Regions from separate parts of the Streptomyces sp. NPDC006624 genome, predicted to be linked through region 2. Evidence: riboswitches for the same ligand, from Rfam matches in the RefSeq annotation. Region 2 holds a riboswitch; the other holds the start of a gene.
The links. A riboswitch is a leader RNA that binds a small molecule or an ion and turns the genes downstream of it on or off. The one in region 2 is predicted to bind glycine.
Positions count from the first base shown of each region.

Region 1 (8,929 bases), on a different contig from region 2:
GGTGGCCGCCTGGCCGGTGGGGCTGGAGTAGGCGGCGCCCAGGAAGCCCTTCTGGAACGGCTTCAGGCGCACGAGGTCCTGCAGGTGCTCGCCCGCCTCGACGAACGGGGCACCGGTGAAGTCCTTGTCGTCGTAGGCCTTCTGCAGGGCCTCGGCGCCGGCGGTGCGCATCGCCAGGTAGGCCCAGTAGTACATGCCGGGCCACTTCTCCTTGCCGGCCAGGGCGAGGGGCGTGACGTCCTCGGACTGCAGCTTGCGGACGGCGTCGAGGAAGGCGCTCCAGGTGGTGGGGGGCGCGCTGATGCCGGCCTTCGCGAAGAGCGCCTTGTTGTACCAGAACCCGATCATGCCGATGTCGAAGGGGATGCCGTAGACCCGGTCGTCGATCAGGTACGGCTCCTTGGCGACGGGGAGCAGGCCGTCGCCCCAGGGGGCGGTGCGGTCGGTGAGGTCCTCGACAAGCCCGGCGTCGACCTGCTGCCTGAGCACGCCGCCGCCCCAGGTGTGGAAGATGTCGGGCAGCTTCCCGGAGGAGGTCAGGGCCGTCATCTTGGACTTGTAGGCGTCGTTCTCCAACTGGACGATCTTCACCTTGACCTTGGGGTTCTGCGCCTCGAACTTCCGGGCCAGAGCGGCCCAGACACTCTTGGTCGGCTCGGTGGTGGAGATGTTCCACCACTCGATCGTGGTCGTCCCGGACGACCCTCCGTCCGAGTCCCCGCCGCAAGCGGTCAGTGCGGTCATCCCCAGACCGGTCGCGGCGGAGGCCGCCAGGAAGCCGCGGCGGGACAGTGCCGGGTCGCCCATCATGAGCTCCTCGAAAGTTTCGAATGAGATCCAGAAAGCTGCGTTGATGCCGCACCCTAGAGACATCGGCCAAAGGGTGACAACCCCTCGAACGCAGGGAATCTCAAGTCAGCATGGGGACTTGACCCAGAACGAAACATTCGACTGAAAGGGCGAACGTTACGGAGTCGTGCCGCCCGCGATCACACAGGGTGTCCACCGCGAAGGGATCGGCAAGGCCGCCTCACAACGGCCCGGCGACCGCCGCACGGCTCTCAGCTCGCCTTTCACGCGTCGACCGCCGCCACCTGGCGTGCCCGCGCCGCCAGGACGCGGCATCACGGTCCGCACACAGGCCTGAGGGCGCGCGGGTGCGATCACGGCGCCGGTGAAGTCGAGCCGTTGCCCCCCAAGCATGACGAGAGGGGCCCCGCATCGCGGAGCCCCTCCCTCGAACCAGCCCGGTCGATCAGTCCTCGTACGCGTCCAGCGGCGGGCACGAGCAGACCAGGTTCCGGTCACCGAAGGCCTGGTCGATGCGGCGCACCGGCGGCCAGTACTTGTCGGCGACCGAGACACCGCCCGGGAAGACGGCCTCCTCGCGGCTGTAGGCGTGCTCCCACTCCCCGGCGAGCGCGCCGGCGGTGTGCGGGGCGCCGCGCAGCGGGTTGTCCTCCGCGTGCCACTCGCCGGAGCCGACCTTCTCGATCTCCGCGCGGATGGCGATCATCGCCTCGCAGAAGCGGTCCAGCTCGGCCAGGTCCTCCGACTCGGTCGGCTCGATCATCAGCGTGCCGGCCACCGGGAACGACATCGTCGGCGCGTGGAAGCCGTAGTCGATCAGCCGCTTGGCCACGTCGTCGACGCTCACCCCGGTCGCCTTGGTCAATGGCCGCAGGTCGATGATGCACTCGTGCGCGACCAGCCCGCCCGGCCCGGTGTAGAGCACCGGGTAGTGCGGCTCCAGCCGCTTGGCGATGTAGTTGGCGCTCAGCACGGCCACCTGCGTGGCCCGCTTCAGCCCTTCACCGCCCATGAGGCGGACGTACGCCCAGGAGATGGGCAGGATGCCCGCGGAGCCCCAGGGCGCGGCGGAGATGGGCCCCACGCCCGTCTCGGGTCCGGCCTCGGGCTGCAGCGGGTGGTTCGGCAGGTACGGCGCGAGGTGCTCGCGCACCGCCACCGGGCCGACGCCCGGGCCGCCGCCGCCGTGCGGGATGCAGAAGGTCTTGTGCAGGTTCAGGTGCGAGACGTCACCGCCGAAGTGGCCCGGCTTGGCGAGCCCCACGAGGGCGTTGAGGTTGGCGCCGTCGACGTAGACCTGGCCGCCCGCCTCGTGCACCTGCGCGCAGATCTCGGAGACGTGCTCCTCGAACACACCGTGCGTGGACGGGTAGGTGATCATCAGCACGGCGAGCTGGTCGCGGTGCTGCTCGATCTTCGCCCGCAGGTCCTCGACGTCGATCTCGCCGTCGTCGGCGGTCTTCACGACGACGACCTTCATGCCGGCCATCACGGCGCTCGCGGCGTTGGTGCCGTGCGCGGAGGACGGGATGAGGCACACGGTCCGCTGCTCGTCGCCGTTGGCCCGGTGGTACCCGCGGACGGCGAGCAGACCGGCCAGCTCGCCCTGCGAGCCGGCGTTCGGCTGGAGGGAGACCTTGTCGTACCCGGTGACCTCGGCGAGGCGGTCCTCCAGCTCACGGATGAGCGTGAGGTAGCCGGCCGCCTGCTCGGCGGGCGCGAAGGGGTGCAGCTGCCCGAACTCGGGCCAGGTGACCGGCTCCATCTCCGTGGTCGCGTTGAGCTTCATGGTGCAGGAGCCCAGCGGGATCATGCCGCGGTCGAGCGCGTAGTCGCGGTCGGCGAGCCGGCGCAGGTAGCGCAGCATGGACGTCTCGGAGCGGTACTGGTGGAAGACCGGGTGGGTCAGGTACTCGTCGGTGCGCAGCAGGGCGGCCGGGAGGCCGTCCTCCGTGGACGCGTCCAGCGCCTCGACGACGCCCTCGACGCCGAAGGCGGCCCAGACGGCCCGCAGCTGGGACCGGGTGGTGGTCTCGTCGCAGGCGATCGAGACGTGGTCGGCGTCGACCATGCGCAGGTTGACCCCGTTGTCCCGCGCGGCGGCCACGACCTCGGCGGCCCGGCCCGCGACGCGCACGGTCAGGGTGTCGAAGTAGGAGCCGTGCACGACCTCGACCCCGCCGTTGGCGAGCCCGGCGGCGAGGACCGTGGCGTAGCGGTGGGTGCGCCGCGCGATGCCCTTGAGGCCCTCCGGCCCGTGGTACACGGCGTACATGCCGGCCATGACGGCGAGCAGCACCTGCGCGGTGCAGATGTTGCTGGTCGCCTTCTCGCGGCGGATGTGCTGCTCACGGGTCTGCAGGGCGAGGCGGTAGGCCTTGTTGCCGTCGGCGTCCACGGAGACGCCCACGAGCCGCCCGGGCAGGCTGCGGGCCATCTTCTCCTGGACCGCCATGTAGCCGGCGTGCGGCCCGCCGAAGCCCATCGGCACGCCGAAGCGCTGCGTGGTGCCGACGGCGATGTCCGCGCCGAGTTCACCGGGCGACTTCAGCAGCGTCAGCGCGAGCAGGTCGGCGGCGACGGTGACCAGCGCGCCGAGTTCGTGCGCCTGGTCGATGACGGGCTTGATGTCGCGGACGGCCCCGGAGGCGCCCGGGTACTGGATCAGCAGGCCGTTGATCTCGCGCTCGGCGATCTCGGCCGGGATGCCCTCCGCGAGGTCGGCGACGACGACCTCCACACCGGCCGGCTCGGCCCGGGTCCGGATCACGGCGATGGTCTGCGGCAGCGCGTCCGCGTCGACCAGGAACAGGCCCTTCTTGTTCTTGCCCATGCGCCGGGACAGCGCCATGGCCTCGGCGGCCGCGGTGCCCTCGTCGAGCAGGGAGGCGCCGGACGTCGGCAGCCCGGTGAGGTCGGCGACCACGGTCTGGAAGTTCAGCAGGGCTTCCAGGCGGCCCTGGGAGATCTCCGGCTGGTACGGCGTGTAGGCCGTGTACCAGGCGGGGTTCTCCATGACGTTGCGCATGATGACCGGCGGCGTGAACGTGCCGTAGTAGCCGAGCCCGATCATGGAGCCGAGGACCTGGTTGCGGTCGGCGAGGGAGCGCAGCTCGGCGAGCACCTCGGCCTCGCTGCGGGCACCCGGAAGGTCGAGCGCCTCGGCACTCTTGATCACGGCCGGGACCGCGGCGGCCGTGAGCTCGTCCAGCGAGCCGTAGCCGACCTGCGCGAGCATCTTGGCGCGGGCCTCGTGGTCGGGGCCGATGTGGCGCTGCTCGAAGGGAACTGCCTCTTCGAGTTCGGAGAGCGGAATGCGATGGGCGGTCATTGCGGAGGCCTCCTGGTCTGACACGACCTTCGAGGGGCACCACGGCGCGGGTACCCGAACGGCCTCCCCCTCTGTCATCTCAACCTGAGAGCTTCACCGGACGGCCCGAGGGCCGCCGGTTTTCACCGTCGGTGAGAGCGGAAGCCGTCGACACCCGCCCTGCTTTCCAGAGTGACCTCGTCCGTGCGGTACGTGTGCCTGAGAGATTCCGGGGAGGATTTGCTCCTTCGGCGCCTCCGGTGGTGTCCGGAGGACTCTCCCGCACGGGGTCAGCAGCCGCTGCCAGCGTACCAGCGAGGGCCACGCACGAACCTTCGAGTGGCCACCTCCCCCGTTGTGCCGTTTTGTAGTGTTTACGGATGAGTTGCGACCACGTGGAGGGCCCGTGCGTACCGAGATCGATCCGCGCAACCTGATCGGCCGCAAGGCATTCGACCGCAACGGAACCAGGATCGGCACGATCGACGAGGTCTACCTCGACGACGCCACCGGCGAACCGGAGTGGGCGGCCATACGGACCGGCCTGTTCAGCAGGGACGCGTTCGTCCCCCTCGAGCCCAGCGAACTGATCGACGGCGCCCTGCACGTCCCCTTCGAACGCGCCCTCATCAAGGACGCCCCCGACTTCGGCGTGGGCCGCCACCTCTCCCCCGAGCAGGAACTGCAGCTCTACCACCACTACGGCCTCGACGTCGCCGCCCCTCCCCCGCTCGCGGAGCGCGACCACGACTTCGGCAAGCTGGCGGACAGGGACGAGACGACGACCTGATCCCGGGCCCTCCCCCGGCCGTGACGCCCGGCCGCAAGGCGACGCCTATCCCGGCGAGGCCTCGGACAGGCCCACCCGCGGCCCGGCCGTCCCGTCCTGCCCCGACGCCCCCGCGGCACCGGCGGCACCCGCGCCGCGCTTCTCCCCGGGTCTTCGTAACACCAGCGGCAGCGGATCCGCGGGCTCCAGCGCGGGGTCGTCGACCCGGAAGGTCCGCACCCGGCCCGGCGTCGAACCGGGCGTCTCGAACCGCACGGTCACCCGCCCCAGGCCGCTCCCCTGCACCCACCCGTGCCCGAACTCGGCGTGCCGCACATCGTGCCCCGCGGGCCAGCGCCGCTCGGCCGGCGCCTGCTGCTCCTCGGCAGGCGCGGCGGCATGCTCCTCGACCGGCCCGTCGGCCACCGTCCGCTCCCCGGCCGCCTGCGCGAACAGGTCCTCCTGGGTGTAGTCCGCGAGACCGCTGACCCCCACTCCGAGCAGCCGCACCCCGCCCGTGGTGTCCACCGAGTCCAGCAACCGGGCGGCCGCCTCACGGATCACCGCGGGGTCGTCGGTGGGCCCGCGCAGCGTCTCGGACCGGGTGAGCGTCGAGAAGTCGTACCGCCGCACCTTCAGCACGATGGTCCGCCCCGACAGCCCGGCCCCGCGCAGCCTGCGCACGCACCGGTCGGCGAGCCGCTGCACCTCCATCCCCACCCGCAGCCGGTCGTGGATGTCCACGTCGTAGGTGTCCTCCACGGACACCGACTTCGCCTCGCGCTCCGCCACCACGGGCCGGTCGTCCCGCGCCAGCGCCATCGCGTACAGCCCGTGCCCGTGCGCCTTCCCCAGCAGCCGGACCAGCTCGTCCTCGCCGGCCTCGACGATCTCCCCGACCGTGGTGATCCCGGCCCGCCGCAGATGGTCACCCGTCGCGGGGCCGACCCCCGGCAGTGTCCGCACCGACATCGGCGCGAGCAGCGCCCGCTCGGTGCCCGGCTCGATGACCACCAGCCCGTCGGGCTTGGCCTGTTCCGAAGCGATCTTCGCGAGCATCTTGGACGCGGCGAGCCCCACCGACCCCGTGAGTCCCGTGGCCGCCCGTATGTCCGCGCGCAGCCGCGCCCCGACCAGCCGGGCCGACGCCTCGTCGCGGGCCACTCCCCCGGCTTCCAGGTCCACGAACGCCTCGTCCAGGCTCAGCGGCTCCACCAGCGGCGACAGCGCCCGCAGCAGCTCCATCACCCGCTCGCTGATCGACTTGTAGAGCTGGAAGCGCGGCACCAGATACGCGGCGTGGGGCGCGAGCCGCCGGGCCTGCCCCATGGGCATCGCCGAATGCACACCGAAGACCCGCGCCTCGTACGACGCCGTGGCGACCACGCCCCGCGGTCCCAGGCCGCCCACGACCACGGCCTTCCCCCGCAGGCTCGGCTTGGACGCCTGCTCCACCGAGGCGAAGAAGGCGTCCATGTCGAGATGCAGGATCGTGGGCGCGGTTCTCACATCTCCGATGCTGCCCTACGCCACTGACAACGCCCCGGCGGCCACCCTGACCGCCCGGGGAAACCGCATGCGAGCCGCCCGAGGGCACCTGAGGAGTCGCTCGCGCCTGGACGAGGAAACGTCCCTGCGCCCGGGCACAACGCCGTGGGATCCGCCTCAGACGGCCCGGTTGCGCCGCCGCGCGAGCTCGTCCGCCGGGTTGGGCCCGACCAGGGTCTCGCCGGTGTCGATCCGCTCCCCGTGCAGCTGCGACAGCGCGCTCTCCACGTCCCGCCACACCACGCCCACGGCGATCCCGAAAACGCCCTGACCGCCCTGGAGGAGGGCGTGCACCTCGTCCGGCGAGGTGCACTCGTAGACCGTCGCACCGTCGCTCATCAGCGTCATCCGCTCCAGGTCGCTGAAACCGCGTTCCCTGAGGTGCTGGACCGCCGTGCGGATGTTCTGCAGCGACACCCCGGTGTCGAGGAACCGCTTGACGATCTTCAGAACCACGACGTCCCGGAAGCTGTACAGCCGCTGCGTCCCCGACCCGTGGGCGGAACGCACACTCGGCTCGACGAGCCCGGTGCGGGCCCAGTAGTCCAACTGGCGGTAGGTGATGCCGGCGGCCGCACACGCCGTCGGGCCGCGATAGCCGATCTGCTCGGACGCCATGGACGTCGTCCCTCCGCTGCTCGGCACCGCCGTCGGTCGCTGCGGAGCGTGATCTGCCGCGCCGTCTGGCCGGGGACATCCGCCCCCGCTCGAACGGAGCCGTGAGCCGGTGGGAGGGTACGGACCGCTCGCCCTGAGACTGCGCTCGGGGCCACCCCCAGCCGTACCGCCGCCGCTGCTTCTCACGCCGACCTCCGTCCTTGACCTGCCTTCTCGACGGTAGGCAGTCACCAGGGGTGCGTCAACGATCGCCACACTCGCCACGCCGAGTGATAATCACCCTAAGAGTGGTTTCCCGTGCCCCACCGCGGGGAAAGGCTAGCCGAATGTGCTCGGCGCGGGCCGTGAGACGCTCTCACTCGCCTTCGGCACATGCGGGCATTTCACCCCTCGGCACACGTCGGGCGGCCCCGCCGCGGACCACCTCGTCCGCCGGACCGCCCTCACACCCCGTCCTCAGGACCGGACCACAGCTCACTGACTGCTCGTACCGAAGTCCTCGGGAGAGATCTGGTCGAGGAACTCGCGGAACTTCTCCACCTCGTCCTCCTGCTCGTCCGGGATCGCGATACCGGCGTCGTCGAGCACCGTGTCGCTGCCGTAGATCGGCGTCCCGGTGCGCAGGGCGAGCGCTATGGCGTCGGACGGGCGGGCACTCACCTCGACGCCGCTGGCGAAGACCAGCTCCGCGTAGAAGACGCCTTCCCGCAGGTCCGTGATGCGCACTTCCGTGAGCTCCTGGCCCACGGCCTCCAGCACGTCCTTGAACAGGTCGTGGGTCAGCGGCCGCGCGGGAGCCATGCCCTGCTGGGCGAAGGCGATCGCCGTCGCCTCCCCCGGACCGATCCAGATGGGAAGGTAACGGTCGCCTCCCACTTCACGCAGCAGCACGATCGGTTGGTTGGAGGGCATTTCCACCCGGACACCTACGACATCGAGCTCGTTCACACAGCAACCCTAGGCCGTGCTCGGGACGTTTGGGTAGTCGGGCAGGGCTCGCGCGCCCGATCCGGCCCCTCCCACGCCCGCCCACTCAGGGCAGACGCACCCCGAGCGCCGTCTGCACCAGCGCGGCGTGCAGCTTCACCGTCAGCCCCGCCAGCTCCTTCGCGCGGGCCTGCGCATGCGCCCTGGTCTGGGGGTTGCGATGCCGCTTGAGCGGGGCCACGACCTGCTCCACCAGCCCGGCCTCACGGTCGGCGGCGGCCTTCATCATCCGCAGGTGCCGCGGCTCGATCCCGAACCGCCCCAGCTCGGTGACCAGCGCCGCCACGGTGACCGCCTCGGCGTCGTACACCCCGTCCTCCAGTGGAGTGACGAGCCCGTACGACTCCCACTCCGCGAGCTCGGCCTCGTCCACGCCGGCGGCGGCCAGCAGCTCCGCGCGCCCGATCCTGACGGCCGTGGGCCCCTCGGCAGGCTCCGGGGCGGCCTCTCCGTCACGCGGACGGCCCACAGCGGGCAGCGGGGCCGCCTCGCCGCGCTCCATGGCCTCCAGATGCTCCCGGATCACCTTCAGGGGCAAATAGTGGTCCCGTTGCATCCGCAGGACGTGGCCGAGCCGCTCGACGTCATGCGCGCTGAACTTGCGGTACCCCGAGGGGGTCCGCTGCGGCTCGATGAGCCCTTCCGACTCCAGAAAACGGATCTTGGAGATCGTGACTTCGGGGAACTCGTCGCGCAGCACGTTGAGCACGGTGCCGATGCTCATCAGCCTGTCCGTGGCGGCGGTGCCGTGTCCGGCACCGCCGCTCGGTGTTCGAAGCATGGGCCTTCCCTGACGGATGGACCTTCGCCGGGGTCTGTCCGGACGGAATCCGGGTCAGTAACCCCGCTGGCTCGCGTAGAAGACGAGCCGGTACTTGCCGATCTGC
Region 1 is NZ_JBEXOM010000033.1:47,196-56,124, forward strand. Features, by position in the region: gene ABZY20_RS35215 (extracellular solute-binding protein) at 1-807, opposite strand, end outside; gene gcvP (aminomethyl-transferring glycine dehydrogenase) at 1,256-4,141, opposite strand; glycine riboswitch at 4,318-4,413, opposite strand; gene ABZY20_RS35225 (PRC-barrel domain-containing protein) at 4,527-4,910, shown strand; gene ABZY20_RS35230 (DNA polymerase IV) at 4,956-6,398, opposite strand; gene ABZY20_RS35235 (MerR family transcriptional regulator) at 6,555-7,055, opposite strand; gene ABZY20_RS35240 (bifunctional nuclease family protein) at 7,530-8,003, opposite strand; gene ABZY20_RS35245 (MerR family transcriptional regulator) at 8,089-8,823, opposite strand; gene ABZY20_RS35250 (FHA domain-containing protein) at 8,878-8,929, opposite strand, start outside.
Region 1: it holds a riboswitch for glycine, as region 2 does, so the genes downstream of both, gcvP (aminomethyl-transferring glycine dehydrogenase) here and gcvT (glycine cleavage system aminomethyltransferase GcvT) in region 2, are expected to answer to the same signal.

Region 2 (8,929 bases):
CAGGAAGGTGTCGGAGGACTCGTCGGGCCGGTCCACGAACCGGGCGCGCAGATCGGAGGCGGTGGCCGCGCTCCAGGCCGGCAGCTCCGGCGCGAACGCCGACCTCCCGCTCGTCAGCCCGTCGTGGAAGACCCGCCGTACGGCCGCCACGACTTCGGCGCTCTCCGCCCGCCTCGCCACTGTGCCCACCCCCGGGTGCTGGAAGGGCCCAGCTTAGGAGAGGGCGGGCACCGTCGTCAGGCGGTCGGCCGGGAGTGGGGTCAGCACTCGATGATGTTGACGGCCAGTCCGCCCCGCGCCGTCTCCTTGTACTTGACCGACATGTCCGCCCCCGTCTCCTTCATCGTCTTGATGACCTTGTCCAGGGACACCTTGTGGGAGCCGTCGCCGCGCATCGCCATGCGGGCGGCGGTGACCGCCTTGACCGCGGCCATGCCGTTGCGCTCGATGCAGGGGATCTGGACCAGGCCGCCGACCGGGTCGCAGGTCAGGCCGAGGTTGTGCTCCATGCCGATCTCGGCGGCGTTCTCGACCTGCTCAGGGGAGCCGCCGAGGACCTCGGCCAGCGCGCCCGCGGCCATGGAGCAGGCGGAGCCGACCTCGCCCTGGCAGCCGACCTCGGCGCCGGAGATGGAGGCGTTCTCCTTGAAGAGCATGCCGATCGCGCCCGCGGCGAGCAGGAAGCGGACCACGCCCTCCTCGTCGGCGCCGGGCACGAAGTTCATGTAGTAGTGCAGGACCGCCGGGATGATGCCGGCGGCGCCGTTCGTCGGGGCGGTGACCACCCGTCCGCCGGCCGCGTTCTCCTCGTTCACGGCCATGGCGTAGAGGGTGATCCACTCCATGGCGAGGGCCTGCGGGTCGCCCTCGGAGCGGAGCTTGCGGGCGGTGTTGGCGGCCCGGCGGCGCACCTTCAGGCCGCCCGGCAGGATGCCCTCGCGGGACATGCCGCGCGCCACGCACGCCTGCATGACCCGCCAGATCTCCAGCAGGCCCGCGCGGATCTCCTCCTCGGTGCGCCAGGCCCGCTCGTTCTCCAGCATCAGCGCGGAGATGGACAGGCCGGTCTCCTCGGTGAGGCGCAGCAGCTCGTCGCCGGTGCGGAAGGGGTACTTCAGCACGGTGTCGTCGAGCTTGATGCGGTCGGCGCCGACCGCGTCCTCGTCGACGACGAACCCGCCGCCGACCGAGTAGTACGTCTTCGTCAGCAGCTCCGCGCCCGAGGCGTCGTACGCCCACAGGGTCATGCCGTTGGCGTGGTACGGGAGGGCCTTGCGGCGGTGCAGGACCATGTCGTCATCGAAGGAGAACGCGATCTCGTGCTCGCCGAGCAGGTTCAGCCGGCCGCCGGCCTTGATCGTCTCCACCCGCTCGTCGGCGGTCTCCACGTCCACCGTGCGCGGCGAGTCGCCCTCCAGCCCGAGCAGCACCGCCTTGGGCGTGCCGTGGCCGTGGCCGGTCGCGCCGAGCGAGCCGTACAGCTCCGCGCGCACCGAGGCGACGGATCCCAGGAGCTCCTCGTTGCGCAGCCGCCGGACGAACAGGCCGGCCGCGCGCATCGGGCCGACGGTGTGGGAGCTGGACGGGCCGATGCCGATCGAGAACAGGTCGAAGACCGAGATGGCCACGGGGGACTCCTGACTACGGGGGTGGTGCACAGGGTGGTGCCGAGGGGGGTGGGTGCCGCGCCCGCTTGTGGCGGGCGCGGCACCCGGGAGGTGTCTTTACTTGTTCAGACCCGCGTACAGCGGGTGCTTGTCGGCCAGGGCCTTCACCCGGGCCTTGAGGGCTTCCACGTCGTACGACGGCTTCAGCGCCTCGGCGATGACGTCCGCGACCTCCGCGAAGTCCTCCGCCTGGAACCCGCGGGTGGCCAGGGCCGGCGTGCCGATCCGCAGACCGGACGTCACCATCGGCGGGCGCGGGTCGTTCGGGATCGCGTTCCGGTTGACGGTGATGCCCACCTCGTGGAGGCGGTCCTCGGCCTGCTGCCCGTCCAGTTCGGAGTGGCGCAGGTCGACCAGGACCAGGTGCACGTCCGTGCCGCCGGACAGGACGTCCACGCCCACGGCCCGCACGTCGTCCTTCACCAGGCGCTCGGCCAGGATGCGGGCGCCCTCCAGCGTACGGCGCTGGCGCTCCTTGAAGTCCTCCGAGGCGGCGACCTTGAAGGCGACGGCCTTGGCGGCGATCACGTGCTCCAGCGGACCGCCCTGCTGACCGGGGAAGACGGCGGAGTTGATCTTCTTGGCCAGTTCGGCCGTGGAGAGGATCACACCGCCGCGCGGGCCGCCGAGGGTCTTGTGGGTCGTGGTGGTGACCACGTGCGCGTGCGGCACCGGGTTGGGGTGCAGCCCGGCGGCCACGAGACCGGCGAAGTGGGCCATGTCGACCATCAGGTACGCGCCGACCTCGTCCGCGATCCGGCGGAACTCCGCGAAGTCCAGCTGCCGCGGGTACGCCGACCAGCCGGCGACGATCAGCTTCGGCTTGGACTCCTTGGCCAGCCGCTCGACCTCGGCCATGTCGACCCGGCCGTCCTCGCCCACGTGGTAGGCGACGACGTCGTAGAGCTTGCCGGAGAAGTTGATCTTCATGCCGTGGGTCAGGTGCCCGCCGTGGGCGAGGTTCAGGCCCATGATGGTGTCGCCCGGCTTGAGCAGCGCGAACATCGCCGCCGCGTTGGCCTGGGCGCCCGAGTGCGGCTGCACGTTGGCGTGCTCGGCGCCGAACAGCTCCTTGATGCGGTCGATCGCGATCTGCTCGACCACGTCGACGTGCTCGCAGCCGCCGTAGTAGCGGCGGCCCGGGTAGCCCTCGGCGTACTTGTTGGTGAGGACCGAGCCCTGCGCCTCCATGACGGCGACCGGGGCGAAGTTCTCCGAGGCGATCATCTCCAGCGTGGACTGCTGGCGGTGCAGCTCGGCGTCGACCGCGGCGGCGACGGCCGGGTCGAGCTCGTGCAGGGGTGTGTTCAGGACGGACATACGGCTACGACTCCTCAGCCGGCGGCGAACGCGGTGTACTCGTCGGCGGAGAGCAGGTCGCCCGGCTCGTCGGTGACCCGCACCTTGAACAGCCAGCCGCCCTCGAAGGGGGCCGAGTTGACCAGCGACGGGTCGTTGACGACGTCCTCGTTGACCTCGGTGACCTCACCGGAGACCGGGGAGTACAGGTCGGACACCGACTTGGTCGACTCCAGTTCGCCGCAGGTCTCGCCCGCGGCGACGGTGTCGCCCACCTCGGGGAGCTGGACGAAGACCACGTCGCCGAGCGCGTTGGCCGCGTGCTCCGTGATACCGACCGTCGCGACGCCGTCCTCGGCGGCCGACAGCCACTCGTGCTCCTTGCTGTAACGCAGCTGCTGGGGGTTGCTCATGGCCTGGATTCTCCTGTACGCGCGGGAGTGCTGTGAACGGGGGGACTGCTGGTGAGCTGGGACGACGGGTCGCGAGGCCGGTGCCGCGGCCTCCCGGCCAGTGTCTACTTCTGGCGCTTGTAGAACGGCAGCGCCACGACCTCGTACGGCTCGTGGCTGCCCCGGATGTCCACGCCCACACCGCTCGTGCCGGGGGCGGCGTGCGCGGCGTCGACGTAGGCCATGGCGATGGGCTTGCCCAGCGTGGGGGAGGGGGCGCCGGAGGTGACCTCGCCGATCACCTTGCCGCCGGCGACGACCGCGTACCCGGCGCGCGGGACCCGGCGGCCCTCGGCGACCAGGCCGACCAGCACCCGCGGCGGGTTCTGCTCGGCCCGGGCGGCGGCCTCGCGCAGCGCCTCGCGCCCCACGAAGTCGCCCTCCTTCTCGAACTTCACCACCCGGCCGAGACCGGCGTCGAAGGGCGTCAGCGAGGTGGTCAGCTCGTGCCCGTACAGCGGCATGCCCGCCTCCAGGCGCAGCGTGTCGCGGCAGGACAGCCCGCACGGGACCAGGCCGGCGCCCTCGCCCGCCTTGGTCAGGGCCTGCCACAGCTCGACCGCGTGCTCCGGCTTCACGAACAGCTCGAAGCCGTCCTCACCGGTGTAGCCGGTGCGGGCGATCAGGGCCGGGACGCCCGCGACCGTGCCGGGCAGTCCGGCGTAGTACTTCAGCCCGTCGAGGTCGGCGTCCGTGAGGGACTTCAGGATGCCGGGGGACTCAGGGCCCTGGACGGCGATCAGCGCGTAGGCGTCCCGGTCGTCGCGCACCTCGGCGTCGAAACCGGCGGCGCGCTCGGTCAGCGCGTCCAGCACGACCTGGGCGTTGGAGGCGTTGGCGACGACCATGTACTCGGTCTCGCCCAGCCGGTAGACGATCAGGTCGTCGAGGATGCCGCCGTCGGCGCGGCAGATCATGGTGTAGCGGGCGCGGCCGGGCTTCACACCGCCGATGTTGCCCACCAGGGCGTGGTCGAGGAGCGCGGCGGCCTGCGGGCCGGTGACGGTGATCTCGCCCATGTGGGAGAGGTCGAAGAGGCCGGCCCTCGTGCGCACGGCCAGGTGCTCGTCGCGCTCGGAGCCGTAGCGCAGGGGCATGTCCCAGCCGGCGAAGTCGGTCATCGTCGCGCCGAGCGAGCGATGCAGGGCATCGAGCGCGGTGTGACGGAGTTCTCCTGTACTGCTCACGGTCGGTTGTCTCCCAAGGCAATGACGGGCGAGGTCGTTCCTCCCCATCTGTCATCGGAACCTGAGAGGTTCGCCATGACCGCGCTGGTCCATGGCTTGCACCTTGGGTGGAGCCGGCCTGCCGGGGGCAGGGGAGGGCCCGCTTTTCAGATGTGCCTCGCCCGCGCGGTAACGGGGCCTGAGAGATTCAAGGGAGGGACTTGCTCCTTCGGCGCCCCAGCGTCAGCGGTGCTGGGGACTCTCCCGCGCGGATTCAAACGGCCGGTATGCAGTTGGCGCGCACATCATTGCACGCATCCTTCCCACGCGGCAGGGGGACCTTTCCCAGGGAGAGCACAGCGTCCCGCCCGCCGGACACAGCGATCTGTAGCAGCCCTGTTGCAGGACGAGTACGGAAATGAGAGGCCTAGGGCATTACCTTCTTTTTACACTCGGCGGGGATGGGACTCCGTACCTGGCCTCAGGGGAGGACGTTCACGGTGAACAGGACCACGGCGTACGCCACGACCACGGGCATCGCGCTGCCCGAGCAGCCGGCGGCCCCGGCCCGGGCCGCGTGCGGCCCGGTGCCGGCGCCCGTCGTCCGCGATCTGCGCGAGCGCGCCGGGCGCGGCCCGCACGCGCTGCTGTTCGGCCCCCGCGACCTCGTCGTGGTCACGGGCCTGCCCGGCAGCGGCAAGTCCACGCTGATGCGGCGCACGGTGCCGGGCCGGCGCATCGACTCCCAGGACACCCGCGACCGCTGGGAGCGCCGTATGCCGGGCTTCCTGCCGTACGCCGTCTACCGGCCGCTGGTCCGCCTCGCCCACTACGCCGGGCTGCGCCGCGCCCTGCGCACCGGCGAGGGCGTCGTCGTGCACGACTGCGGCGCCCAGGCCTGGGTCCGCCGCTGGCTGTCCCGCGAGGCCCGCCGCCGGGGCGGCACCCTGCACCTGCTCCTTCTGGACGTCACCCCCGAGGAGGCCCTGGCCGGCCAGCGGGACCGCGGCCGCGGCGTCTCCAGCTACGCGTTCCGCCGCCACCGCGCGGCCACCACGCGCCTGCTCCGCGCGGTGGAGGACGGCGAGCTCCCCACCGGCTGCACCTCGGCCATCCTGACCGACCGCGCGGCGGCGGACGCGCTGCGCAACATCGTCTTCACGGCCTGACCGACGGACGGGCGGCGGCGGAACGGGGCGATCCAGCCGGGGCAGTGGCTGTGGCGCCCCATTCCGGGGGTGGGGCAGGGCCGGGGCCCACGCGGGCGGTCGGCCGGCTCCTCCTTCCGGTGTCCGGGCTGGTCGCCTCTGGGGCCCGGGCCGCGTGGGTGTGGGTCCTGGCGTGGGGTCCCCGACCGCAACCACCACCCCCGACCACCACCCCCCACCCACGAACGATCCCCCCACGCCCCCAAGCCGTTAGCCTCTTAGCCTCAGCAGTGGTTTCAGGCAGGCGGTAGGTAGGCAGATGGACTTCCCGGCGGACTTCTCCGCGGACTTCCCGGCGCAGACGCAGACCCACCCGCACGGCGGGTGGCCAGGCAACGAGCTGGAGGAGGTGCTCTCGGCCTCGCTCGGTGCCGGTCCGGCGGCCGGAGGGCGGATCGTCGAGGTGCTCGGGCGGAGCTTCGTCTGGGTGCCGCTGCCCAGCGGCGGCGGCCCGCACAGCGGCCCCCTCGACCTCCCCGGCATCGAGATCGAGGGGCAGGCGTTCGTGCCGGTGTTCAGCTCCGAGGAGCAGTTCCGGCAGGTCGTCGGCTCGCACATGTCGTACACCATCGCCCCCGCCGTGGAGTTCGCCCGCGGGCTTCCCCCGCACGCGGGCATCGTCGTCAACCCCGGAGGCGTGGTCGGCATACCCCTGCCGCCGCCCGCCGTCGCCGAGCTGTGCAGGGCCGGCCGCACCCCGCTGGACGGCCCCGCGAGCGGCGGCCGCGTCCGTCTCTTCGAGCCGGACTGGAAGGACGACCCGGTCGACTTCCTCGCCGCCGCCTCCGCCGAGTTCGAGGCGACCGGCGTCGTCCTCACCGCCCGCCGCTGCCTCGCCGCCATCGAGACGGCCGACCCCGTGATGTTCGTGGGCGTCGAGTTGTCCCAGTGGGAGGGCGACCTGCGGGCCCTGCCCCTGGAGGCCCTCACCCGGGCTGTCACCAGCTCCCCGGCGCCCTGGCCGGTCAACCTGGTCCTGCTGGACGTGGCGGAGGACCCGGTCGGGGAATGGATGCGCACCACGGTCCGGCCCTTCTACCAGCGGTAGGGCAGCGGGCCCCCGGGGGGCGCGGGAACCGCGCGGCGAGCCACCGACGGACCCGCACCCGCCGGACGGGAACGAGTCCGGAGTCGGTGGGCGGGCTTAAGCTAGGTCACGGTCGAGGCGTTGTACGAAGGGGCGGTAAAGGTGAGCGCGAGCGGCACGGCCGCGGCCGGACAGGTCGAGCACATGCTGCGCCAGGTCACGCCCGGGCGTTACGACGCCTACGAGGCACTCCTGCGCGCGCTCGCGACCCCCCACACCGGGCAGATCTGGATGCTCCTGTGGCACGGTCAGGCCGGCTCCCCGGACGCCCAGTACGGAAACATGGACGTCGACGGCCACGGCTACGCCCCGTGCGTGACCTCCGCTCAGGAGCTCTCCGCCAGCGGCTGGAACCGCTCGTACGAGGTGATCGACGGCATCGACGTCGCCCGCGCCCTCTACCCCGACCACTACGGCCTCTGGCTCAACCCGCACGCCCCCGGCGGCGGCGTCGGCATCCCCTGGCTCGACCTGCGCAGAATCGCCACGGGCCTGGACCGCCAGCCCGCCGGACCGCTCCGGCTGTCCGAACCGGCCATCGAGGTCCCCCAGTTCTACGCCCTGCTCGCACAGAACGCCCACCGCACCCCGGCCGTCCGCTCGCTGCGCCGCGCCTGGGTGCAGCCCGCCCTCGGCGCTCCGTACCTCGCCATCGGCCTGGACGTGTACGACACCTCGCCGCAGGCCGTGGACTCCGTGCGCGCGATGATGCAGCAGTCCCTCGGCGCCGTGCCGGACGGACTGCCCGTCTCCACCGTCGCGATGTCCGACGAGCACGACCCGGTCGCCATGTGGCTGCGCGCCGCCGCCCGCCCCTTCTACGACCGCGAGGCCCACGCCACGGCCCCCGTCCAGGCCCCCGCGTCCGGCTACGGTTACCCGCCCGCCCAGGGCAGGTACTGAGCGCCTCCCCACCGCCCCCGCCCGCGCGGCCGTACGGGACCCGGGGCCTCCTCTTCGCGCGTAGACGAGGGTGGAACGCCCTGCCCTGACCGGGATGCCCCAACTTGCCTGTTACCGGTCGTCGTTACCCGCTGTCCGGATAACGGAATCCCCCAGACAGCATCACGTTTACGCATCCTTTCACCGTCAAGTCTGGCAGCAAAACGCCGAAGCGTTGAAGACTCCCGGCACCGGGGGTTGTTCGCCCCTGTGTACGACGGACAGACATGCCGCCACAGCGGAATGCGCGGACCGGCCACCGCCGGTTGAGAAGAGGGGTCCCTGCCTGATGACGGCACCATTGCACGAGCCGACCGCGGAAGCGGCTCCGAGTGCGGCCGAGGAAGCGGCAGTTGCCGGCGTCGGTGCGAAAGCCGTACAGGGTCGTTCTCTGGGCCGGATCGCCTGGGAGCGCCTGAAACGGGACAAACTCGCACTGGCGGGTGGCGTCATGGTCCTCGCGCTCATAGCGATAGCACTCCTCGCGCCGGTCATCACGGGCCTGGTGGGCCAGGACCCCGAGTCCCGCCACGAGGAGCTGATCGACCCGCTGTTCGGCACTCCCACGGGGGCGTTGGGCGGCATCAGCGGCGAGCACCTGCTCGGCGTCGAGCCGGTGAGCGGCCGCGACATCTTCGCCCGCATCATCTACGGCGCCCAGATCTCGCTCCTCGTGGGCTTCCTCTCCGCGATCGTCGCCGTCGTGATCGGCACCGTCCTGGGCGTCCTGGCCGGCTTCTTCGGCGGCTGGGTCGACGCCGTCATCAGCCGTGTGATGGACGGTCTGCTGGCCTTCCCGCAGCTGCTGTTCATCATCGCCCTGGTCTCCGTCATGCCGGGCGAGATGCTGGGGCTGACCGGCACCGGCGTGCGCCTGTTCGTGATGATCCTGGTCATCGGCTTCTTCGGTTGGCCCTACATCGGGCGCGTGGTGCGCGGCCAGACGCTCTCGCTGCGCGAGCGGGAGTACGTCGAGGCGGCCAGGTCGCTCGGCGCCGGCCGGTTCTACATCCTCTTCAAGGAACTGCTGCCCAACCTGGTCGCGCCCATCATCGTGTACACGACGATGATGATCCCCACCAACATCCTCACCGAGGCGGCGCTCAGC
Region 2 is NZ_JBEXOM010000030.1:34,321-43,249, forward strand. Features, by position in the region: gene ABZY20_RS34200 (AAA family ATPase) at 1-180, opposite strand, end outside; gene ABZY20_RS34205 (L-serine ammonia-lyase) at 261-1,628, opposite strand; gene glyA (serine hydroxymethyltransferase) at 1,725-2,987, opposite strand; gene gcvH (glycine cleavage system protein GcvH) at 3,002-3,379, opposite strand; gene gcvT (glycine cleavage system aminomethyltransferase GcvT) at 3,484-4,605, opposite strand; glycine riboswitch at 4,762-4,861, opposite strand; gene ABZY20_RS34225 (AAA family ATPase) at 5,085-5,753, shown strand; gene ABZY20_RS34230 (enhanced serine sensitivity protein SseB) at 6,052-6,840, shown strand; gene ABZY20_RS34235 (enhanced serine sensitivity protein SseB C-terminal domain-containing protein) at 6,982-7,782, shown strand; gene ABZY20_RS34240 (ABC transporter permease) at 8,111-8,929, shown strand, end outside.